2 linked regions of the Sinorhizobium fredii genome follow. The main gene of each other region encodes a partner of the protein of the gene in region 2 in a complex. Links are inferred from orthologs where the notes say so. Each region holds a gene or a part of one and is shown on either strand. Other genes may lie near its edges. The genes, in order: catE and hfq.

What was found.
Region 1: the proteins of hfq (region 2) and catE are in contact, whole or in part, in a crystal structure (PDB 3VU3), measured with the Escherichia coli proteins. The link is inferred for Sinorhizobium fredii from one-to-one orthologs.

The regions. Positions count from the first base shown.
Region 1 is NZ_CP024310.1:1,314,237-1,326,394, forward strand. Bases 4,087-7,011 are described here. They hold catE (catalase), read right to left. Parts: upstream 6,646-7,011; coding sequence 4,528-6,645; downstream 4,087-4,527. Other genes in these bases: NXT3_RS29765 (ATP-dependent DNA ligase), read right to left, coding at 4,087-4,504; NXT3_RS29775 (YbhB/YbcL family Raf kinase inhibitor-like protein), read right to left, coding at 6,758-7,011. Also shown: NXT3_RS29740 (hypothetical protein), read right to left, coding at 180-395; NXT3_RS29745 (hypothetical protein), read left to right, coding at 539-865; NXT3_RS29750 (hypothetical protein), read right to left, coding at 973-1,236; NXT3_RS29755 (DUF763 domain-containing protein), read right to left, coding at 1,312-2,595; NXT3_RS29760 (DNA-3-methyladenine glycosylase), read left to right, coding at 2,754-3,302; more of NXT3_RS29765, read right to left, coding at 3,410-4,086; more of NXT3_RS29775, read right to left, coding at 7,012-7,219; glycogen synthase GlgA, read left to right, coding at 7,472-8,932; NXT3_RS29785 (DMT family transporter), read left to right, coding at 9,048-9,959; NXT3_RS29790 (fumarylacetoacetate hydrolase family protein), read right to left, coding at 9,996-10,835; NXT3_RS29795 (hypothetical protein), read left to right, coding at 11,213-11,590; NXT3_RS29800 (BA14K family protein), read right to left, coding at 11,670-12,158.
Region 2 is NZ_CP024307.1:1,588,107-1,600,044, forward strand. What follows is about bases 5,453-8,157. They hold hfq (RNA chaperone Hfq), read left to right. Parts: upstream 5,453-6,536; coding sequence 6,537-6,779; downstream 6,780-8,157. Other genes in these bases: ntrX (two-component system response regulator NtrX), read left to right, coding at 5,453-5,551; NXT3_RS07770 (D-amino-acid transaminase), read left to right, coding at 5,566-6,429; hflX (GTPase HflX), read left to right, coding at 6,861-8,157. In the rest of the region: NXT3_RS07750 (two-component system sensor histidine kinase NtrB), read left to right, coding at 1-268; ntrC (nitrogen regulation protein NR(I)), read left to right, coding at 265-1,719; NXT3_RS07760 (sensor histidine kinase NtrY-like), read left to right, coding at 1,882-4,197; more of ntrX, read left to right, coding at 4,187-5,452; more of hflX, read left to right, coding at 8,158-8,189; mazG (nucleoside triphosphate pyrophosphohydrolase), read right to left, coding at 8,205-9,038; NXT3_RS07790 (deaminase), read right to left, coding at 9,044-9,631; siroheme synthase CysG, read left to right, coding at 9,862-11,319; NXT3_RS07800 (DUF2849 domain-containing protein), read left to right, coding at 11,330-11,647; NXT3_RS07805 (nitrite/sulfite reductase), read left to right, coding at 11,662-11,938. UniProt on the Escherichia coli protein: RNA chaperone that binds small regulatory RNA (sRNAs) and mRNAs to facilitate mRNA translational regulation in response to envelope stress, environmental stress and changes in metabolite concentrations.

The sequences.
Region 1 (12,158 bases), on a different replicon or contig from region 2:
GCTCGACTTACGGCGGTCGCTCGCTTCCGCCGAGCGTCTCAGGGAACGTGCAATCTTCCGCGGATCGTCCGAGGCATAGATACCGGGCTCGATGTCCAGCGCATTGCTATGCGCCGTCACCTCTTGCGACCATTTCGTCGTCTTTTTACTGCCGTTGCCCTTCGGGCCCCATCAGCGGCTCAGCGCAGCCACACGGGCAATTCGGAAGCCTGCCGAAATTCGCGCGCCCGGTCCTTCCAGCCGAGCTTTTCCCAGGCGAATTGCTGGGCCGCCATCCTTGCCGTCTCCTTCGTGGGATAAAAATCAGGCAACACATAATCCTTGTCGCCACAGCAGAGCAACGCTCTCCCGCTCATCAGGTCGAAATGAAGCTCTAGGCATTCCTGTGCATGCATCGAATCCCTCCCGGACATGATTCACAAAAACGGCCCTCGCGAGAGGAAGTTCCAACGACATGAAAAGAAGCTCGCAAATCCGCATCGTACCACCGGAACAACGGAGGCTTCCCGGAGTTTAGAGCGCTTACGGGAGACCAGCCATGAGCAAGCACGGAAAAGCGCGATCCCCGACCGTCGCACGCCCTCTTGATCCGCACGGTGTCGACGAACCGATCGATGCGTCGGAACGTCATGCGGCAGAGACCAGTGGTACGGTCCGGCAACAGATCACTGACCTGCAGGAGCGCATCGCCGAGCTCGAGGCAGAGATCGATGCGATTGCGACCGAGGCGCATACCGCAATCGGTACGCTCCCCGGCGCCGACCGGATCGAGACGGCAAAGGATGTGGTTACCGAGAAGCGCGACGAGATTCAGAGGCTGAGGGCACGGCTGGAGGAAATTCAAAGGCTCGTCGCGACGCGTTAGCTTCTCCAACTCACCCGCGGCGAGGCCGGTTCAAAACACGTCATACCTCAAAATAGGCGCGCCATACGGCGGCGGCCTGAACAGGGTTTCCTTGCAAGTGTCCGCTCTCACTCGCGGTCGACGAACTTGAAGAAACGGCTGACTTTCCCCTCCGCGGTCCGGTCCTGATAAAGGAAGGCCAGCTTGTTCTCGTCGAATATGCTGAAGAAATCCTCCCAGGAAATCTCCTCCAGCCTCTCTTCCGGCTTTCCAAAGTCGATGCGCAGCAAACCGCCGTCGGATGCCCCCTTGACGCGGGCCGGATGGCCGTCGCGGCTCTCTGCCCATTTGCGGATCGTGTCGTGATCGGTCGTTGTTTTCGAAGCGCTCACCGGAACCTCCTTCGGTTGGGGATGTCTCGCATCTCGCCCCTCTAATCGATCGGTCCGGTGATTGTTCCCGTGAGCTCAGCTGCGGCTGCGGCCCTTGACGGCGGCAGCGTCCCTGTGGTCTTCCTTGTCCTCCGGCTCCCAGCCGAACACGCTCCGCCCGCCAAAGCGGGCAGAATTTCTGAACTCGCCGGCAACGATCTCCTTAAGATCCGGGCCGGTGACGTAGCGCTCCAACTGGCGCGACTGCTCATCGAGCCGCCGCAAGGCGGCGAGTTCCTCCTCTCGCCCGAGCCGCCCTTTCTGCACCGCCGATTTCATCACGTTGATCGTCTCGTCATAGACCTTGAGCGGCACCGGGAAGGGATGACGGTCCTTGCCGCCATGGGCGAGCGAAAAACGAGCCGGGTCGGAAAAGCGGCACGGCGTGCCGTGCACCACCTCGGCGACCATCGCGAGCGCCTTGACGGTTCGCGCGCCGACGCCCGGCACGAGAAGCAGTTCCTCGAAATCCTTCGGCCCGCGATCAGCTGCGGCGGCGAAATTGCCGTGCAGGCGCCGCATGTTCACGTCGCTTTCGCGCACGTCGTGATGGGCCGGCATGAAGAGGTGCGGCAGCATCGGCTGGGCCGGAGCCGGCAGTCCCGGCCCGCGCGCCTCGATCGTCGCCAGCTCGCGCATGAGGCCATCGGGTCCGAGCGCGCTTAAAAGGTCGAGCTGGCTTGCCCGCGAGGCGCCGGCGCGCCGGTCCGCAAGGTTGATGATCTTGCCCTGCTCCCGCCCCTCGATCGCCGCATGCGGCGAGTCGACGAAGCTATCCAGGCCTTCGGAAAGCCAGTGATAGCGCCGTGCCTGCCGTCGGTCGCCATTCATGCCCTGCTGGACAACCACCCAGCTCGCATCGTCCGTGACAATGAAGCCGTGAAGGTAGAGATCGAAGCCGTCCTGTACGGCGGCACTGTCGACCTTGGCGACGAGGCGGCTCGCCTCGGCAAGCCTCGCGCCGTCGAACCCGATGCGTTCGCCGATCACGACAAGTTCGCCCGGGGTCATTCGGGAATGCCGGCCACGGCCGCCGCAGACGTGAATGCCGAGTTCGCCCGAAAGCGGCGTCAGGCCACGCTTCAAGGCGCCGATGACGCTGGTGGTGATCCCCGACGAATGCCAGTCCATGCCCATCACCGCGCCGAAGGACTGGAACCAGAACGGGTGCGCAAGCCGCCTCAGGAATTCGTCCCGTCCATAATGATGGACGATCGCCTCGGTGATCAGAGTGCCGAGGCGTGTCATCCGGTCGCCCAGCCACTTCGGGACCCGGCCGCCATGCAGCGGCAGATCCGCATTGCCCGCTCGTTGCGCCATGTCTCGGCTCCTCGTCGTATCGTCTTTGATTTAACCCTACATGCTTCGGATGTTCGCGGAAAGTTCTCAGTGGCTGCGCGCAAGTTTCGGGCGCAACGTTGGCGAGCGTGAAAATATGAGACTACATACGACCGGCATAGATCGGGGAGCGCTATCGATTGCAGTGGGATGACAGCTTCTTTGCGCGCGACGCCGTTAAGGTCGCCGCCGATTTAATCGGTGCGGAATTCGCTGTCTCCGGCATCGGCGGCATCATAGTCGAGACGGAAGCTTATCTGCCCGAAGATGCCGCCTCCCACAGCTTCGCCGGTACCACGAACCGCAACCGCTCGATGTTCGGCCCGCCGGCGCATGCGTATGTCTATCTTTCCTACGGTCTTCACTGGTGCCTGAATTTCGTCTGCCTGCCCGGCAGCGCCGTGCTCGTCCGCGCCATCGAGCCGAGATGGGGGCTGGAGACGATGCGGGAGCGGCGCGGCGTTTCGCAAGACAGGTTGCTCTGTTCCGGCCCCGGACGAGTCGGCCAGGCGCTCGCGATCGGCAAGGAACAGGATGGCTTGCCGCTTAACGGAAAGCCCTTCCAGCTAAGCCTGCAGACGAAGCGGCCGCCCGTTGCAACCGGCCTTCGCGTCGGAATATCCAAGGCCGTCGAGCACCCCTGGCGCTTCGGGCTGCAGAACTCGCCCTTCCTCAGCCGCAAGTTCTAACGCCTCTTGCCCAAAAGTGTGCAGCGGTTTTGGGATGACGACATGCACAAAACAAGGACCTAAAGCGCGCAGCGTGAATACATTTTCTCGCGACGCGCTTTGGCCTGTCAGCGTGGCTCGATCTGCTCATAGGTGCATTGGCGCGGATCCTTGTCGGGACGCCAGCGCATCAGCTTCGTGCCATGGCGGAAACGACGGCTGCTGACGTGATCGAATCTCACCTCGACCACCAGCTCCGGACGGACCGGTTCCCATTCGCCGCTGCGCTCTGTGCTCCAGCGGCTCGGGCCGCCGGGTGCCTTGCCGGTAAAGCCGGGCGGCTCGCGCAATGCCTCCAGCCGACGTGTCAATGCCGGGCGCTCCTTGTCGGAAATCGTCGCAGTAAAGCCGACATGGTTCAGCGTTCCGTCGCTGTCGTAGAGGCCGAGCAGGAGGGAACCAACCTCGTCGCTGTCGCTCTCGTAGCGGAAGCCGCCTACGACGCAATCGGCGGTCTTCAGGCGCTTGACCTTGACCATCGCACGCTCGCCGCATTCGTAATTCCCGTCGCGCCGCTTGGCGACGACGCCGTCGGTCGCGCCCGCCTCCCACGAGGCGAGCCATCGCTCGGCCTCCTGTCGGTCTCGCGTGAAGGGGGAAAGGGCGAGCTTGTCCGGAACTGCGTTTTTGGCGGCAAAGGCTTCCAGTGCCGCTCTCCGGGCGGGAAGAGGCTTGTCGGTCAGGACTGCCCCCTTTGCGTCGACCAGCATGTCGAACAGGATGAGGCGGGCCGGCGTTTGCTGCGCGAGCTTCTCGACGCGGCTTGCCGCCGGATGCAGGCGCATCTGCAGGGCGTCGAAGGAAAGACGCCCCTCGACTTCGATGACGAGTTCACCGTCAAGGACGAATTGCCGGGCGTCCAGCCGGCGCAAGAGGGCGATGACTTCCGGGAAAAACCGCCCGAGCGGCTTGCCGGATTTGGCCCTAAGATCAACCTCCTCGCCGGATTTGAAGGCAAGGCAGCGGAAGCCGTCCCATTTCGGCTCATACTGCCATGCCCCATCGCTCGGAAGCTCGGTCGCAGAGCGGGCCTCCATCGGCGCGGTGCTGACCGGCAGCGCGAAGCCGCCGGCCGATACAGCCTCCGCCGCCGCCCTTGCCTTTCTCGCCGAGCGCGGCCGTCCGGTCGCCTTGGTCGGTTTTCGATGCGCCGGTGACGGCATCGTCCACTCCTTCCCCGATCGCCCTATTTCAGCTTCACGGCCGGTTCCCTCGCCCAGACGCGCAGCTTGCCGAGTTCCTTGAAGAAGGCGGCGATGCTCCCGGCATCGGTGAGCTCGATCGTTCCCTCGTCGAGGGCGTCGGCAATGCCGGCCCTCTCCAGGAGGGGACGTGCCGCACCGACAAAGCCGATATATTTGCAGTGGGCGAAAGCATCGGCCACGAAATCGCGGGCGGTGGCGACATCGATCAGATCGGCGACGGCCTCTGCCGAAGGAAGAAGCACCACCGCGTCGTAGAGCACGGATGGGCCGCCATCGACCATCTGATGGGCTGCGACCCACCTGCCGTCCGAGGCGGTGAATCCGCCGACCTTGGGGGCGATCAGCTCGAAGGCTGCCTTTTGCTCCGTGACCGCAGCGATCAGGCCATCGAGCAGCGCCGCATCCGCGCCGTCGGTCGCCAGAATTCCGAGCTTACGGCCCTCGAAGCGCTTCGGACCGCGCTCGATGATGCTGAGCGCCGGCGATGGATCGAGGTCCTGCCGCGTGGGTACGGCAGCTTCGGCCGGCTTCGGCATTGTTTGCAACCCGAGCGCGTGGCCGACCTTCTTGCCGAGCGTCTCGTCGATATTGAGGAGATGGGCGACCATGCGCTCGCGGATCACAGGTGTCTCCACCTTGCTCAATTCGAAGGTCAGGGCGTCAGCAATATGACGCTGCTCGGGCGGCGTCTGGCTGATGAAGAACTGGCGCGCCTGGCTATAGTGGTCCGCGAAGCTCTCGGCCCGAATGCGCAGTTTCGGCCCCTGCTCCTCCGAAGCGAAATGCCGGAACCCCTTCGTCGGAGACTCGCGCGGCCCCTCGCCCCAGGAATTCGGCTGGTAATTCACGCGCCCGACCGGATTGCGCATGGCCATGTGGCCGTCCTGCTGGAAGTGCTGGAAGGGACATTTCGGCGCATTGATTGGCAGATGGGTGAAGTTCGGGCTGCCGAGCCGCTTCAGCTGCGTGTCGAGATAGGAGAAGTTGCGCCCCTGCAGCAGGGGGTCATCGCTGAAGTCGATGCCCGGCGGCACGTTCTGGGTCATGAAGGCGACCTGCTCGGTCTCGGCGAAGAAATTCTCCGGCATTCGATCGAGCACCAGCCGCCCGACCGGCTTCGTCGGCAGAACCTCCTCCGGAATGATCTTGGTGGGATCGAGAATGTCGAAATCGAACTTGTCGGCAAAGTCCTGGTCGAAAAGCTGTACATGCAGTTCCCACTCCGGGAAATTGCCGGACTGGATCGCCTGCCACAGGTCGCGGCGGTGGAAGTCGGGATCCGCGCCGTTGATCTTCACCGCCTCGTTCCAGGCGACCGACTGCAGTCCGAGCTTCGGCTTCCAGTGGAACTTGACGAAGGTCGACTCGTCCTTGGCATTGACGAAGCGGAAGGTGTGAACACCGAATCCTTCCATGAAGCGGAAGGACCGCGGGATGGCCCGATCTGACATGACCCACATGATCATGTGCATGCTCTCCGGGGTCAGGCTGATGAAGTCCCAGAAATTGTCGTGCGCCGATTGCGCCTGCGGGAACTCCCGGTCCGGCTCCGGCTTCACAGAGTGGATCACGTCCGGAAACTTGATCGCGTCCTGGATGAAGAAGACTGGTATGTTGTTGCCAACGAGGTCCCAATTGCCCTCCTTGGTATAGATCTTGACGGCGAAGCCGCGCACGTCGCGTGCCAGATCGAAGGAGCCCTTGCTGCCGGCCACGGTCGAGAAGCGCACGAAGGCCGGCGTCTGTTCGCCCGCCCGCTGAAACAGGTCCGCCCGGGTATAGGCGGCAAGCGATTCATACGTCTCGAAGAAGCCATGGGCGCCGTAGCCGCGGGCGTGCACGACGCGCTCCGGGATCCGCTCGTGATCGAAGTGAAAGATCTTTTCGCGGAAATGAAAGTCCTCGATCAATGTCGGGCCACGCTCGCCGGCGCGCAGGCTGTTCTGATCGTCTACCACCGGTCCTCCTTGCGCGGTCGTCAAGACAGGAGTGGCGCCTTCGGCGATCTGATGGAGCTCGCCGCCGTTGCCGCGGGTTGCTTTCTGGTCATGAATGGTGGCCGGCTTGGAATTGTTGGGCGCAGAGGGTTTCTTGGCCATCGCAGCACTCCTTGATCGGGGACGGAATGGGCACGAAACCGCGACCGCTGAGGTTGGTTCCCGGCGAACTCGTTTTTCGAAGGCTGAGGTGATCGACGCCGTAACCGAAGCGTCAGCCTTGACAGGTGCCGATCAGAACGGCCTCCGCGATGCGGTGCTTGCGGGCCTCGTTCCAGGCCTGCACCGCCCCGACATCGTCCGAGATCGACATGTTGCGGGTGTCCAGCGCGGCGAGCTTGAAGTGATAGTGATGCAGGCCAGTCCCCGCCGGAGGCTGCGGCCCATCATAGCGCGCATTGCCGAAGTCGTTCCGGATGAACTTAATGGCGTGTTCCGGGCCGGTATCGACAGCCTGCGAAAGCTCGGTCCAGTTGCCGGGAATGTTGATGATGGCGCAATGCCGGAACACCCCCCTTACGGCGTCCGGATCCTCGACGATCAATGCAAAGCTCTGTGTACCGTCGGGCGTACCCGTCCATTTCAGCGGCGGAAAGATGTTCTCGCCGAAGCGCGTATGTTTTTTCGGGATCGGCTGGCCTTCCGCGAAGGCGGGGCTCATCAAGCTGAAAGTCATCACCTCTCTCCTTCATGTTCGGCACATGGAACGGGCGCACGACCGCCGGATTGTACTCCCAAAGCAGGCCGGTGTTGAGGTCGGTGGCAGCAAATCGCCACCCGACCGAACCGGTCGCGGCGCGCACAGAGGCTCCTGCAAAAATTTCGATTTCGCGGCGGAACTTTGCGCACGGGCTTCGTGTTGAAGGAACTGCAAATGGGGCGGCGATTGGCCGGCAACGGCCAACACAATTTTCCGGAAATACGATCTATGAACGTTCTCTCCGTGACGGCCGAGATTTTCCCTTTGGTGAAGACCGGCGGGCTGGCCGATGTTGCCGGCTCGCTGCCCAAAGCTTTGAAATCGCACGGGATTCGCACACGCACGCTGATCCCGGGCTACGCCTCCGCCATCGAGGCCCTCGAGGCGGCCGCACCGGTTGCCCGCTACGATTGTCTTTTCGGAGAGAAGGCGACCCTGCTTTCCGGACGCGCCGCGGGGCTGGAGCTTTTCGTGCTCGATGCGCCGGGATTCTTCTACAGATCGGGCGGCCCCTACACCGACGAGCACGGGGTGGACTATCCGGACAATTGGAAGCGCTTCGCCGCCTTCTCCCTGGTCGCATCGCAGATCGCCGGCGGACTCGTGCAGCACTGGCGGCCGGACATCATTCACGCGCACGACTGGCACGCCGCCTTGAGTCTGGTCTACGCCAAATATGCAAAGAACGTGCCGATTCCACGTGTCCTGACCGTCCACAACATTGCCTTCCAGGGACAGTTTTCCGCCCATCTCTTCTCAGAACTCGGCCTGCCGAACGAGGCCTATTCCATAGACGGCCTCGAATATTACGGCGATGTCGGGTATTTGAAGGGCGGCCTCCAGGCGGCCGATGCCATCACCGTCGTCAGCCCCACCTATGCGCGCGAAATCATGACGCCGACCTTCGGGATGGGTCTCGAAGGAGTGGTGAATGCACGCCATGAAGACGTCGTCGGCATCGTCAACGGGATCGACGTCGACGTCTGGGATCCCTCGATCGATCCCCATATCGAGCATTCCTATTCGGCGAGAACGCCTCTCCGGCGGCTGCCGAACCGCGAGGCGCTGCTCGAGCTGTTCGGCCTGCCGCATACGCGCGCTCCGGTCTTCGCCAGCATCAACAGGCTGACTTGGCAGAAGGGCATGGATCTTCTGGCAGCCGTCGTCGACGAAATCGTCGCCATGGACGGCCGGCTGATCGTTCATGGCAATGGCGACGCGGATATCGAATACGCCTTTCTCGACGCCGCCCGGCGGTTCCCGCAACACGTCGCCATGAGGCTCGGCTACGAGGAGCAGATCGCCCATAAGATCCATGCCGGCGCCGACGCCATGCTCGTTCCCTCGCGCTTCGAACCCTGCGGGCTGACGCAGCTCTATGCGCTTCGATACGGCTGCGTGCCGATCGTCGCGCGGACCGGGGGCCTGTCGGAAACGATCATCGACGCCAACGTCGCTGCGCTCCAGGCGCAGGCCGCCACCGGAGTGCAATTTTCCCCGGTCGATACGGAGGGATTGCGGCACGCGCTGCGCCGCGCCCTCAAACTATTCCGGCACCGGCGCGTCTGGGAGAGCCTGCAGCGGCAGGGGATGAAGACGGACTCATCCTGGCACCGCAGTGCTGCCAGATATGCGGAGCTCTACGGCGACCTCACCGCGACCGCCACCGACATGCGCTTGGCCGGCTAGCATCAGCCGGTCCGTTTGACGTCTCATTCGCAACGCTGATGAGTCGATCAAGAACGATGCATGGATTGCGGCGCCGGAATATGCCAATGGCTCAGCGCTCCACAAGGACTTCGCCATGGCCGTCGAGACCGCGCCCGCCGCCCTAGCCACCGCGTCCAACGCCACCCGCACGGGCGTGCTGGTCATGCTCTTGGGCATGCTGATGTTTTCGCTCAACGACGTCATGGGCAAGTGGCTCGTCGCCACCTATTCGGTCGGTCAGGTCGTGCTGATCCGCAGTCTCGCCGCGGCGGTCCTGCTTGTCCCTTTCCTCTGGCTCGGCGGTGCCCGCAAACTTCTCGCCATCGAGCAGCCGGGCCTCCAGGTCGCCCGGGTCGTCGCCTCGACGGCGGAGGTCTTCGCCTTCTATTTCGCCGTCATCTACCTGCCGCTTGCCGATGTCATGACCTACTGGCTGGCGGCGCCGATCTATGTGGCGGCCGCCTCACCGCTCCTGTTGAAGGAACATGTCGGCTGGCGACGCTGGACGGCGATCGCCTTCGGCTTCGTCGGCGTCCTGATCGCCCTCGAACCTTCTTCTGAGGCGCTGACTCTGCCGGCGCTGATTTCGATCTTCGGCAGCATGTGCTTCGCCTTCATGATGGTGTCCGGCCGCTCGCTGCGCGGCACGCCGGATACGACGCTCGCCTTCTGGCAGCTGGTCGGGGCGGCGCTTGCCGGCCTCCTCTGGGCGCCGTTTGACTGGACGCCGCTGAAGCCGCTCGACACGGCGATGCTCGGCCTGCTCGGCGTCGTCGCGATGGTCGCCCACGTGCTCGTCAATCGGGCGCTGAAGCTTGCCGACGCCGCGACGGTGGCGCCACTTCAATACACGCTGCTCTTCTGGGCGATCGTCTTCGGCTGGCTGATCTTCGGCGACACGCCGCGCCTGTCGATGGTGCTCGGCGCCGGTCTCATCGTCGCCTCTGGCCTCTTCATTTTCTTCCGCGAGCAACAGCTCAAGCGGCAGGGGCGGCTGAAGGCTTAGACCCGGCGGCGCCCTCAAGGGGCGCCACCCGCGAAATCAGTCGTCCGCAACCACCATCTGCTTCTGCGCGCCGAGGCCTTCGATGCCGAGTTCGATGACGTCGCCGCCCTTCAGATATTGCGGCGGCTTGAAACCCATGCCGACACCGGGCGGCGTACCGGTCGAGATGATGTCGCCCGGATGGAGCGTCATGAACTGCGAAAGGTAGCTGACCAGATACGCGACGCCGTAGACCATCGTCTCGGTCGAGCCGTTCTGCTTCGTCTCGCCATTGATCTTCAGCCACATCGCCAGGTTTTGCGGATCGGCGATCTCGTCGCGGGTGACGAGCCAGGGACCGGTCGGACCGAAGGTGTCGCAGGACTTGCCCTTGGTCCACTGGCCGGAGCGCTTGATCTGGAAATCCCGTTCCGAGACGTCGTTGATGACGCAATAGCCGGCGACATGGTCCATCGCTTCGTCTCGGCCCACATATTTGGCCCTCTTGCCGATCACCACGCCAAGTTCGACTTCCCAATCGGTCGCCACCGAACCGCGCGGGATGATGACTTTGTCGTTCGGACCGACGATCGCCGAGGTGGCCTTCATGAAAACCACGGGCTCCGGTGGAACCTCGAGGCCGGATTCTGCCGCATGGTCCGCGTAATTGAGGCCGATGCAGATGAACTTGCCGCTACCGGCGACGCAGGGGCCGAGCCGGGGCGTGCCCTCTACGAGCGGAAGGCCCTCGAGGTCGAGACCGCGAGCCCAGCCGAGATCGGCGATTGCCGGGCCGGCGACGTCGGCGATCACCGCCGAGAGGTCGCGAATTCGGCCAGCACTGTCCAGAACGCCCGGCTTTTCCGCCCCTTCGGGGCCGTAACGCAACAACTTCATTCTGCTCCTCCAAACGGTCGAGACGAAAGACTCCGCCTCACAAACCAAAGGAAGCGGTAGATGTAAAGTTGTTTTGGAAGGTGCCGGAAGAAAAGCGGATCCTCGCAGGTCCGGTTCGCGGCGGAAGCGAATCGAAAGAGCGTGGAACCTTCCCGTCACCGGCCGGTTCGGTGCGCTGCGCGTTGTGCGCGCTAATAAGAAGGACAACGCAGATGAAATACAATTATTTTTTTGCCGCGGCTATCTCGCTTGCAATGGCATCCGCCGCTGTCGCTCAAAGCAGTTCAGGGTCAACATCGGGTGGTGGCACGGCGGGCTCCGCATCAGGGACGACCTCCGCCTCTCCTTCCGGGAGCAGCTCGGGAGCCCCGGGGGTCATGCAGATGAACGAAGCGGAAAGGAGCACCACGTCGAAATGGCCGGATCCGGTACGCAACGCCCTCTTCTCCGATGCGTCAGGGACGAGCTTGCGCAGCCAGGATGAAATCAAGGCCAACTGGTCGAAGCTGACGGCCGAGCAGCAGAGCCAGATCAAGCAGGATTGCAATACGATGCAAACCGCATCGGCGACGGGAGCCGGAAGCGCATCAGGCAGCGCAAGTGGGTCGGCGGCCGGAACTACACCCCAGGTTTCGGGCGAAACCACTGCAAGCACCTCTACCGGATCGACCTCGTCCGGGTCGGCGGCGGGCACTCAGGCCACAGGCGGCGCGATGACCATCGCGCAACTCTGCACTATGGTCAACGCGATGTAGAGCTGGCCGTCCGTATCGCGGGAGACGTGGCGCTCCCGCGATACGGCTATTCCGCTTTCCTTCTCCGCAACATCTCGGCTTATCGGCACTGACGGCGCGGCCCGCCGTCATAGGGCTGGTAGGTGTTGTCTTCCGGACGGTACGATCGGTATCGACTGAAGCAATAGTCGACATGTTCGAACGACAGGTTCGTCGCATCGGCCGAGAGGTCCATCTCGGCTGAAGGAGCGTCGACGCTTTCCTCAGGAGTGGGTGGCGGCAAGGCGACTTCCAACGGCGTTCCGGCCGCATTCATATAGGGAGAGATGCAAGTCCGCCGGCCGCCACTAAAGGATGTATAGCTGTTGTCGCGGGCACGGTAGGACCGATAGCGGTTCGCACACCATTCGACGTGCGCCGTCGGCCCGGCTGCCGACACCGGCTGTTCCTCGCTGGGTATCGTTTGAACTGAGCCGGTGGCCATTGAATCCAGAGAAGGAAGTTCCTTTTCGTCCCCATTGACCCTTGCGATCACCTCGGGTTCCGAAGGAAGGTCTTCTGCAGCCTCATTGCCCTGCGTGGTTACCAC
Region 2 (11,938 bases):
CTCGCTGCCGCTGGAGTTCTGTGTCCACGACAACGGACCGGGCGTGCCCTCGGACCTGCTGCCGCATCTCTTCGATCCGTTCATCACGACGAAGACGAACGGCTCCGGTCTCGGGCTGGCGCTGGTGGCCAAGATCATCGGCGGCCATGGCGGCATCGTCGAATGCGACAGCCAGCACAGCCGCACGACCTTTCGCGTCCTGATGCCGGCCTCCAAGGGACGGGCGGCGGATGACGTAACTCCGACTACAAAAGGAAGCATTGCATGACCGGCGCCACGATCCTCGTCGCGGATGACGACGCAGCCATTCGCACCGTGCTCAACCAGGCGCTCAGCCGTGCCGGATACGACGTGCGCATCACCTCCAACGCCGCGACGCTCTGGCGCTGGATCGCCGCCGGCGACGGCGACCTGGTGGTTACCGACGTGGTGATGCCGGACGAGAATGCCTTCGATCTCCTGCCGCGGATCAAGAAGGCGCGACCCGACCTGCCGGTTCTGGTGATGAGTGCGCAGAACACGTTCATGACCGCCATCAAGGCGTCGGAGAAGGGCGCCTATGATTATCTGCCGAAACCCTTCGACCTGACCGAGCTGATCGGCATCATCGGCCGGGCGCTGGCCGAGCCGAAACGCCGCCCCTCCAAGCTGGATGACGATTCGCAGGACGGCATGCCGCTCGTCGGCCGCTCCGCCGCCATGCAGGAAATCTACCGCGTCCTTGCCCGGCTGATGCAGACCGATCTGACGCTGATGATTACTGGCGAATCGGGAACCGGAAAGGAGCTGGTCGCGCGCGCCCTGCACGATTACGGCAAGCGCAGGAACGGGCCCTTCGTCGCCATCAATATGGCCGCGATCCCCCGCGACCTCATCGAATCGGAACTGTTCGGTCATGAAAAAGGGGCGTTCACCGGCGCCCAGACGCGCTCCACCGGCCGCTTCGAACAGGCCGAGGGCGGTACGCTTTTCCTCGACGAAATCGGCGACATGCCGATGGATGCGCAGACGCGGCTGCTGCGCGTGCTGCAGCAGGGCGAATACACGACCGTCGGCGGGCGCACTCCGATCCGCTCCGACGTGCGCATCGTCGCGGCGACGAACAAGGACCTGAAGCAGTCGATCAACCAGGGTCTTTTCCGCGAGGACCTCTACTATCGCCTGAACGTCGTGCCGCTGCGTCTGCCGCCGCTTCGCGATCGTGCCGAGGATATTCCCGATCTCGTTCGGCATTTCGTCCAGCAGGCCGAAAAGGAGGGGCTCGACGTCAAGCGCTTCGACCAGGAAGCGCTGGAACTGATGAAGGCGCATCCCTGGCCCGGCAACGTTCGCGAGCTCGAGAACCTCGTGCGGCGCCTCACCGCACTTTATCCACAGGATGTGATCACCCGCGAGATCATCGAAAACGAGCTGCGATCGGAGGTGCCGGACAGCCCGATCGACAAGGCCGTCGCGCGTCCCGGCTCGATGTCGATCTCGCAGGCGGTCGAGGAGAACATGCGGCAGTATTTCGCAAGCTTCGGCGAGGCGTTGCCGCCGACGGGCCTTTACGACCGGGTGCTTGCGGAAATGGAGTATCCCTTGATCCTCGCGGCCCTGACGGCGACACGCGGCAACCAGATCAAGGCAGCCGATCTCCTCGGACTCAACCGAAACACGCTGCGCAAGAAGATCCGCGAACTGGGCGTCTCCGTCTATCGGAGCTCACGCACCGCTTGACTGCTTTGCAACACCGTTGCATTTTCGCCACAATGCGTTGCTTGAAGGCTCACGGGGCGGCCGATTCGATCTGACTCGGGCAATGGCGGCTCGCGTGACGCGGCATGTGCCGTCGTCCGTCCGGGCTAGGGCATTCAATATCCTGGTCCGGATTGCAGGCGGGTGCCGGTGTCTTCGGGGCGCCGGTTTTGGGGGAAGTTTTTTATGGTGGATGGCATGGCCTTGCCATTGGGCACGGAGGAGGGTGTTGCGGCTGCCCAGGATCCGCGGGCCTCCTTCGCGTTCCCGGGCCTGATGCTGGCCACCGGGGCTCTGGTCTGCGCCACCCTGTCCCTGCTCGTCCTTCTCGGCCTCACCCCCGTCAGGCCGGAACGGAACATCGTCATTGCCTGCGCCGGCGTCAACGGCGTCTTCGTCGTCGGCCTGATCTATCTGATCGCCCGCGAGATCATCAGGCTGCTTCGCGCCCGCAGCAAGGGGAGGGCGGCGGCGCGGCTGCATGTGCGCATCGTTGCTCTGTTTTCGATCGTCGCGATCACGCCGGCCATCCTCGTCGCGATTTTCGCCAGCATCACCCTCGATGTCGGCCTCGACCGCTGGTTCTCGCTGCGCACCCAGGCGATCGTGCGCTCCTCGCTGAACGTCGCCCAGGCCTATGTCCTGGAGAATGCCAGCTACCTTCAAGGCCAGACGGTCTCGATGGCCAACGACCTCGAGCGCAACCGGCAGCTTTACGCCCTCGACCGCACCGGCTTCACCGAACTGATGACGCGTCAGGCGAGGGGGCGCGGCATGCTCGGCGCCTTCCTCGTTCGCGCCGACGGCAGCGCCATCCTCCAGGCCAATATCTCGACCGAACGGCCCTTGCCTGCCATCCCGCAGGACGCGTTGAAGAGCACCGTCGCGGGCCAGCCGACGCTTATCCCCCCCGGCGTCACCAATCTCGTCGGAGCGGTCGTTCCGCTGGAGAATTTCCCCGGCATCTACCTCTATACGCTTCGCAACGTCGATCCCGAAGTCATGCGCTCCATGCGGCTGATGGAGGAGAACACCGCCGAGTACAAGGCGCTTGAGGCGGGACGCACCTCGTTGCAGATCGCCTTCGGTGTCCTTTACATCGGCTTCGCGCTGATCGTGCTTCTGGCGGCGATCTGGACGGCAATAGCCGTTGCCGACCGCATCGTCCGGCCGATTCGGCAACTGATCGGCGCGGCCGACAGCGTCGCCTCCGGCAATCTCGACGTGGTCGTGCCGGTGCGTGCCGTCGACGGCGACGTCGGCAATCTCTCGCGCACCTTCAACAAGATGGTCAGCGAGATCCGGACGCAGCAGGACCAGATCCTGGTCGCCAAGGACGAGGTCGATCAGCGCCGCCGCTTCATCGAGGCCGTGCTTTCCGGCGTCACCGCGGCCGTGATCGGCGTCGGCCGGGACCGGCGCATCACGATCGCCAATCCCTCGTCGGAGGAATTCCTGCGGAAATCGGCTCCGGGACTGCTCGGCGCCAGCCTTCGCGAGGTGGCGCCGGAGATCGAGGAGGTGCTGGTCGAGGCGGAAAGCCGCTATCGCAACGACTACCGTAAACAGATCAACATCATGCGCGGCGGAACCGAGCGCACGCTGAACGTTCAGGTGACCCGGGAAGAGGGCGAGGGCTCGCAAGGCTCCTACGTCATCACGATCGACGACATCACCGATCTGGTCATTGCCCAGCGCTCGACCGCCTGGGCGGACGTGGCACGGCGTATCGCCCATGAGATCAAGAATCCGCTGACGCCCATCCAGCTTTCCGCCGAACGCCTCAAACGGCGCTACGGCAGGCAGATCGACCAGCAGGACAAGGCCGTATTCGACCAGTGCACCGATACGATCGTGCGCCAGGTGGAAGACATCGGCCGGATGGTCGACGAGTTCTCAGCCTTCGCGCGCATGCCGAAACCGACGAAGGAAAAGTCGGACCTGCGCTCGATCCTCAAGGACGCCGTCTTCCTGCGCGAAATGGGCAACAACCACATCACCTTCATCCGCGACTTCGGCGACGAGGCGCTCGAGGGCCAGTTCGACGGGCGCATGCTCGGCCAGGCCTTTGGCAATGTCGTCAAGAATGCGGTTGAGGCGATCGAGGCGGTCCCGGCCGAGGCGGCGCGCGGTGCGCCGACGATCTTGGTTCGCTCCCGTCGCGACGACGCGACCGGGCGCTTCGTCGTCGACGTTGTCGACAACGGCAAGGGGCTCCCCACCGAAAACCGGCACCGGATTTTGGAGCCATACATGACGATGCGAGAGAAAGGCACGGGGCTGGGTCTCGCTATCGTCAAGAAAATCATCGAGGACCACGGCGGACAATTGGAATTGCACGATGCACCGGCGGATTTCGACGGCGGTGTCGGGGCGATGATCCGCGTGATCCTGCCGCCCGCCGGCGAAACCGGGGGCGATGAGACTGTGAAGGATAAGGGTAATACCAATGGCGGCTGATATTCTGGTTGTGGATGATGAGGAAGATATCCGCGAGATCGTCTCGGGCATCCTGTCGGACGAAGGCCACGAGACGCGGACGGCCTTCGACAGCGACAGCGCGCTTGCGGCGATCAACGACCGCGTGCCGCGGCTCATCTTCCTGGACATCTGGATGCAAGGCAGCCGGCTGGACGGGCTGGCGCTGCTGGACGAGATCAAGAGCCGTCATCCGGACCTGCCGGTGGTGATGATTTCCGGCCACGGCAACATCGAGACGGCTGTTTCCGCGATCAAGCGCGGCGCTTACGACTTCATCGAGAAGCCGTTCAAGGCCGATCGGCTGATCCTGATTGCCGAGCGGGCGCTCGAGAATTCCAAGCTCAAGCGCGAAGTGTCGGAACTCAAGAAGCGGTCGGGCGATCCGGTGGAGCTCATCGGCACTTCGGTCGCGGTGTCGCAGCTGCGCCAGACGATCGAGAAGGTCGCCCCGACCAACAGCCGCATCATGATCCAAGGACCCTCCGGTTCCGGCAAGGAACTGGTGGCGCGCATGATCCATCGCAAGTCGACGCGTTCCACCGGTCCTTTCGTCGCCTTGAATGCGGCCGCGATCACGCCGGACCGCATGGAAATCGCGCTTTTCGGCACCGAGGGCACCGCGGGTCAGCCGCGTCGCACCGGCGCGCTCGAGGAGGCCCATGGCGGCATCCTCTATCTCGACGAGGTCGGCGAAATGCCGCGCGAGACGCAGAACAAGATCCTGCGCGTGCTCGTCGATCAGCAGTTCGAGCGCGTCGGCGGCTCGAAACGCGTCAAGGTGGACGTGCGTATCATTTCCTCGACCGCCTACAATCTTGAGAACATGATCGCCGAGGGCCTCTTCCGGGAGGACCTTTATCACCGGCTTGCCGTTATTCCCGTCCGCGTTCCGGCGCTCGCCGAGCGGCGCGAGGATATTCCTTTCCTTGTCGACATGTTCATGCGCCAGGTGAGCGAACATGCCGGCATCCGGCCGCGCAAGATCGGCGAGGATGCGCTTGCCGTGCTCCAGGCGCATGACTGGCCGGGCAATATCCGCCAGTTGCGCAACAACATCGAACGCCTGATGATCCTCGCCCGCAGCGACGGCCCGGATACGCCGATCAGTGCCGACATGCTGCCGAACGAGGTGGGCGACACGCTGCCGAAGATTTCCGCCAAGGGCGACCAGCACATCATGACCCTGCCGCTGCGCGAGGCGCGCGAAATGTTCGAACGGGATTATCTGATCGCCCAGATCAACCGCTTCGGCGGAAACATCTCCCGCACGGCGGAATTCGTCGGCATGGAGCGCTCGGCGCTGCATCGCAAGCTGAAGTCGCTGGGCGTCTGAGGCCGCGAAGCTCCATGCCAAGAACCGCCTATGTGAACGGCGCCTATATCCCGCATTCCGAAGCCGCGATCCATGTGGAGGACCGCGGCTTCCAGTTTGCCGATGGCGTCTACGAGGTCTGTGAGGTGCGGCACGGCTTCATTGTCGATCTCAGCCGTCACCTCGACCGCCTCGACCGGTCGCTGAGTGAACTCAGGATGGACTGGCCGATGAGCCGGGCTGCGCTGATCCAGGTCATTCGCGAGGTGCTGCGGCGCAACCGCGTCCTCAACGGGCTCTTCTATCTTCAGGTGACGCGGGGCGTCGCCCGGCGCGATCATGTGTTCCCGGCCAAGGGCACGCCACCCTCTGTCGTCGTCACGGCTAAGCGCACCGATGCCGCCGCGATCGCCAGGAAGAATGCCGAAGGCATTGCCGCGATTACGGTGCCGGAAAACCGCTGGGACCGGGTGGACATCAAGACGGTCGGCCTGCTTCCGAACGTCCTCGCTCGCCAAAGGGCGAAGGAAGTCGGCGCGCAAGAGGCGATTTTCGTCGACGCGGACGGCACGGTCAAGGAAGGGGCGGCGACGAATGTCTGGATCGTCGACGGCAAGGGGACGCTGCGCACGCGCCCGGCCGAGCACGGCATCCTGCGCGGCATCACGCGTACGACACTGATGGACGTGGCAAAGCCGCTCGGCCTGAAGATCGAGGAGAAGGCCTTCTCTGTCGAGGAAATGCTTGCCGCACGGGAAGTGTTCGTCACCGCTGCCACGAGCATCTGCTTTCCGGTCGTATCGATCGATGGAAAGCCGATCGGCAACGGCCATCCGGGAAGCATAGCACAGAATATTCGTGAAGCCTTTTTCGACGTTGCGGAAAAGACGGCGATTTGATACCAAACTTCAAGAGGTGTCGGGGGAAGGCTTCTGTGACACGTCTGATCGCAAATTTGACAAAATGCACCGGCGCCAAAGCCGGCAAATAAGAAAGAAGCGGCGCGATGGCGGAACGTTCTCAAAACTTGCAGGATCTTTTTCTTAATACGGTTCGCAAGCAAAAAATTTCCTTGACCATTTTCCTTATCAATGGCGTGAAACTGACGGGTGTTGTGACATCTTTTGACAATTTCTGCGTCCTGTTGCGCCGTGACGGCCATTCTCAACTCGTCTACAAGCACGCCATCTCGACCATCATGCCGGGCCAGCCTCTGCAGATGTTCGAGAATGAGGAAGTGGCATCCTGACGGGACCTGAGGACCATTACCAAACGCAATTCGAAATCGCCGTCGTCGATCATACCGGAGCTTGAGAAGCGCCGCGACGACATGCGCGCCGTCGTCGTCGTGCCGGTCTTGAAGAAGACGGGCAAGCCGGCCGCTGATGTGGCAGCGGTCAGCACGCGCTCGGACGAGAGCCGGCTTGAAGAGGCCACGGGGCTTGCGCTCGCCATCGATCTCGATGTCGTGCACGGCACGATCGTTCCCGTGGCGCAACCGAAGCCCGGCACCCTGCTCGGCAGCGGCAAGATCGAGGAGATCGGCCATATCCTCAACGAGAAGGATGCGGGCCTCGTTATCGTCGATCACCCGCTGACGCCGGTGCAGCAGCGCAATCTCGAGAAGGAATGGAACGCCAAGGTCATCGACCGGACCGGGCTCATTCTCGAAATTTTTGGCCGGCGCGCCTCCACCAAGGAGGGCACGCTTCAGGTCGATCTCGCCCATCTGAACTACCAGAAGGGCAGGCTGGTTCGAAGCTGGACCCACCTTGAGCGCCAGCGCGGGGGCGCGGGCTTCATGGGCGGTCCGGGCGAAACGCAGATCGAAGCCGACCGTCGGCTGCTGCAGGAAAGGATCGTGCGGCTGGAGCGCGAGCTGGAGCAGGTGCGCCGGACGCGTCAGTTGCATCGTTCGAAGCGCAAGAAGGTACCGCACCCGATCGTGGCGCTGGTCGGCTACACCAATGCAGGCAAGTCGACGCTCTTCAACCGGATGACCGGCGCGGGCGTGCTGGCCGAAGACATGCTCTTTGCGACGCTAGATCCGACGCTGCGGCGGCTGAAGCTGCCGCATGGCCGAATGGTCATTCTGTCCGATACCGTCGGTTTCATCTCGGACCTGCCGACGCACCTCGTCGCCGCCTTCCGCGCGACGTTGGAAGAAGTACTCGAGGCAGACCTCATTCTGCATGTCCGCGATCTCTCGGACCCGGACAATCAAGCGCAGGCAGGCGATGTGCTGCGTATCCTGGCCGATCTCGGCATCGACGAGAAGGAAGGCTCCGAGCGCATCGTCGAGGTCTGGAACAAGATCGACAGGCTCGAGCCGGAGGTGCGCGAGGCACTGGTGAACAAAGCGGCGGGCACCGACAACACCGTCGCCGTTTCGGCGATCACCGGCGAAGGTGTCGACGATCTGCTCGCTGAAATCGGCCGTCGTCTTTCAGGCGTGCTGACCGAGTGCACTGTCGCCTTGGGATTGGACCAGTTGCAGCTCTTGCCCTGGATCTATGAGCACGCGATCGTCGATGGCCGCGACGATCTCGAAGACGGAAGGATCAGCCTTGACCTGCGCTTGACAGAGTCCGAGGCGGCCGAGCTTGAAAGACGGCTAGGAAACGGGCCCAAGCCAGTTGCGGAAGATTGGGAAGCTTGACCTCACGGCATGCCGCTACGTCAATTGCCTCTCAATCGCCTTTGCCGCCTGCCAGAGTTCTTCCATCCGCTCCAGCGATGCGGCATCCAGCGTCTCGCCGCAGGCATGCAGTTCCTGCTCGATATGGCTGAACCGGCGCCGGAATTTCGTGTTCGTGCCGCGCAGCGCCATTTCAGGATCGGTACCAATATGGCGGCCGATGTTGACCAGTGCGAAGATCAGGTCGCCGAGTTCGTCCGCAATCTTTCGTCGGTCGCCATCCTTCAGCGCCTGGCGCAGCTCGCCGATTTCCTCCTCGACCTTGTCGAGAATCGGTGCCGGCTCCGACCAGTCGAAACCCACCTTGGCTGCGCGCTCCTGAAGCTTGAGCGCCTCAACGAGTGCCGGAAAGCTGCGCTGCACTGAACCGAGATGGCCGGACTTCTCTTCCAGCGGCAGGCCGCGCCGCATCCGGCGCGCGCGCCGATCCGCCTTCTCGGCCTGTTTGATCTCGTCCCATTGCAGCTTGACCGCCTTTGGCGTATCGGCATCCGACCGTGCAAAGACATGCGGATGGCGGCGGATCATCTTGCGGGTGACGGCTTCCACTACGTCGCCGAAGGAGAAGTCGCCGACCTCTTCCGCCATTTGCGCGTGATAGACCACCTGCAGCAGCAGGTCTCCGAGCTCGTCGCAAAGATCGTCCATGTCGCGGCGCTCGATCGCGTCGGCGACCTCGTAGGCTTCCTCGATCGTGTAGGGCTTGATCGTCTCGAAGGTCTGGACGATGTCCCACGGGCAGCCGGTCTTCGGGTCGCGAAGTGCTGCCATGATGTCGATGAGGCGTTGAATATCGCGAGAAGGTTCCATTGGACTCAGTTCAGCGGTATGGCGTTGTTGTCTTTGTCCGCCTGATAGGCGGCCGACAGGCGATTGTAGCGCTCGCGGATCCGAGCATCCTGTGCCGCGAGCCTCTTTGTCGTCTCTGGATCGACATCCCGCATGAGGGCCGCGATCGAGGCCGACTTCCAGAAGGCATTTTCCCGGGCGTAGCCGCCCGGTTCAAGCCGGAAGACTTCCTTGAGGATCTTCAGGTCGTGCGGAATCGAGAAGCTGTCGCGCGAATCCTCGTGGCTGAAGAAGTAGTAGAAATTGTCGAAGCCGGCCCAGGTGATTGCCGAGAGGCACATGGAGCAGGGCTCGTGCGTTGACAAGAAGATGAGCTCGCGCGTGTCGGGCTTCTCCGCCATCTCGTAGAAGCGCTTCAGCGTATGGACCTCGCCATGCCACAGCGGATTTTCGGTCTCGTTGTTGGTCTCGGCCAGCACGAGCGAGAAATCGGCCTTGCGCAGGATCGCCGCACCGAACACCTTGTTGCCGGCCGCCACCCCCTTCTCCGTCAGCGGGAGTATGTCGTTTTCGATGACCGCCAGCAGCCGCTCGGCCAGTTCGGATGTCTTCATCCTGGCACTCCCCGGGAAATGTCTGCGGGCATTTAACGGAGGTTCGGCGGTCGGCGCAATGGCGGCGCCGCTGTGGTTCGCAATCATCCTCCGGAGATATTTGCTCAAAAAGATTGGCTACCGAGCAAAACAATACGTGGCCGGAAAGCCATAGAAATTTCTGTTTCTTCAATTGTCTGCGGCTATGAGGGATATTCGCCGCAGCCTGTAGAAGGAGCCGTCCCCTCGATATGTCGCAGCAATTATCCGTTTTCCCGGCATTTTTCCGCGTCGCTCAGAAGAGCGTGGCGGTATTCGGCAATGGGGACGAGGCCTTCGCCAAGGTTCGGCTGCTTTTGAACACCGAGGCGCGTATCCTCGCCTATGCGGATCATCCGGAGCCGGCTTTTGCGGCTTTCCTGGAGGACAAGGGGATCGAGACGGTTCGCGAAGCCTTTGCCGATCATCAGGTCGAAGGCGCCGCACTGGTCTTTGCGGCGACCGGCGATGCGGCTGCCGACCGGGTGATCGTGACCGCGGCACGCGAGCGCAAGGTCCCGGCCAATGCCGTCGACCAGCCCGACTATTGCGATTTCCTGACGCCGGCGCTGGTCAACCGTGCCCCCGTCGCCATCGCCATCGGCACGGAAGGGGCAGGGCCCGTTCTGGCGCAGATGATTCGCGCCCAGATCGACCAGTTGCTGTCGCCCTCGCTTGGGATCGTGGCGACGCTAGCCGCGAGCTACCGCGAGGCGGTCGATCGCCTCATCCCGCGCGGCGTGGCGCGGCGCGTCTTCTGGCGGCGGTTCTTCTCAGGTCCGGTGGCGGATCATGTCGCGCTCGGCGATCTCGCTTCCGCCCGCCGCGAGGCCTCCCGGCTGCTCGACGCGACCGAGCGTGTTTCCGGCCATGTCTGGCTGGTCGGCGCCGGTCCGGGTGCCGAGGATCTGCTGACGCTGAGGGCGCAGCGGGTGATGATGGAAGCGGACGCCATCGTCTATGATGCCCTGGTGCCGCAGGCGATCGTCGACATGGGCCGCCGCGATGCCGAGCGGCTTTCGGTCGGCAAGCGCAAGGGCTGCCACACCAAGTCGCAGGACGAGATCAATCATCTGCTCGTGAAGCTCGCCAAGGAGGGCAAGCGCGTCGTGCGGCTGAAATCCGGCGATCCGCTAATCTTCGGCCGGGCCGGCGAAGAGATGGCCGCAATGCGCGAGGCTGGCGTCAGCTATGAGATCGTCCCCGGCATCACGTCGGCCTTTGCCGCCGCAGCGGATTTCGAGCTGCCGCTGACACTTCGCGGCGTTGCATCGTCGCTGGTCTTCACCACCGGCCATGATCTAGCTGGTGACGTGCTTCCCGACTGGGCGCGGCTTGCCGTTTCCGGCGCGACGATTGCGGTCTATATGGGCCGCTCGGTCGCCGCTTCGGTGGCGGGCCGGCTGATGCAGGCGGGGCTGCCGGCGGAAACGACCGTCGCCGTCATCGAGAATGCTAGCCGCCCCGAGCGGCGCCTGCTGCACGGCATCCTCCGGGAGCTGCCGGATCTCGAGAACCGCACGGAACTCGACGGCCCGGTCATGGTGATCATCGGCGACGCGGTCGCCGGCGCGCGTTTCGACCGGTCGGAGCCGCTCGCTGCCGGCCGGCGCAAGGGCGCCGGGCCGAGCGCTTCTGGCGCGCATCGCGCCGAACACATTTTGAATTGAGGACGACGTGATGGTGAGCAAGGTTTTGACGGCAAATCGCTTGGCGGACGGGATCTCCGTCTGGCTCGACGCCTCCGGCAACTGGGGGGAGTCGCTGCAGGATGCTTTTGTCGCCCGCCACGCCGAGGCTGTCGCCGCCCTCGAGGCGACCGGCAAGACCGCCTTCGCCGACAACAAGGTCGTCGACGTCAATGTCGTTGACGTGGAAGAGGTCGACGGCATACTCCGGCCGCTGCGCATGCGCGAGCGGATCCGGGCCGAGGGCCCGTCAATTTCCTATGCCGCCGGTTATCACGGGCTTTCCGGCCCCAAGAATTTTGCTGCCTGAGGACCTGAGCTTTCATGTACCGTTACGACGAATTCGACCACGCCTTCGTTTCCGCACGCGTCGAGCAGTTCCGCGATCAGGTCCAGCGGCGGCTGTCCGGTGAATTGGCCGAGGATGCCTTCAAGCCGCTGCGCCTGATGAACGGCGTCTATCTGCAGCTTCACGCCTATATGCTTCGCGTCGCCATCCCCTATGGGACGCTGTCGAGCCGTCAGATGCGCATGCTCGCCCATATCGCGCGCAAATACGACCGCGGCTACGGGCATTTCACCACGCGCCAGAACATCCAGT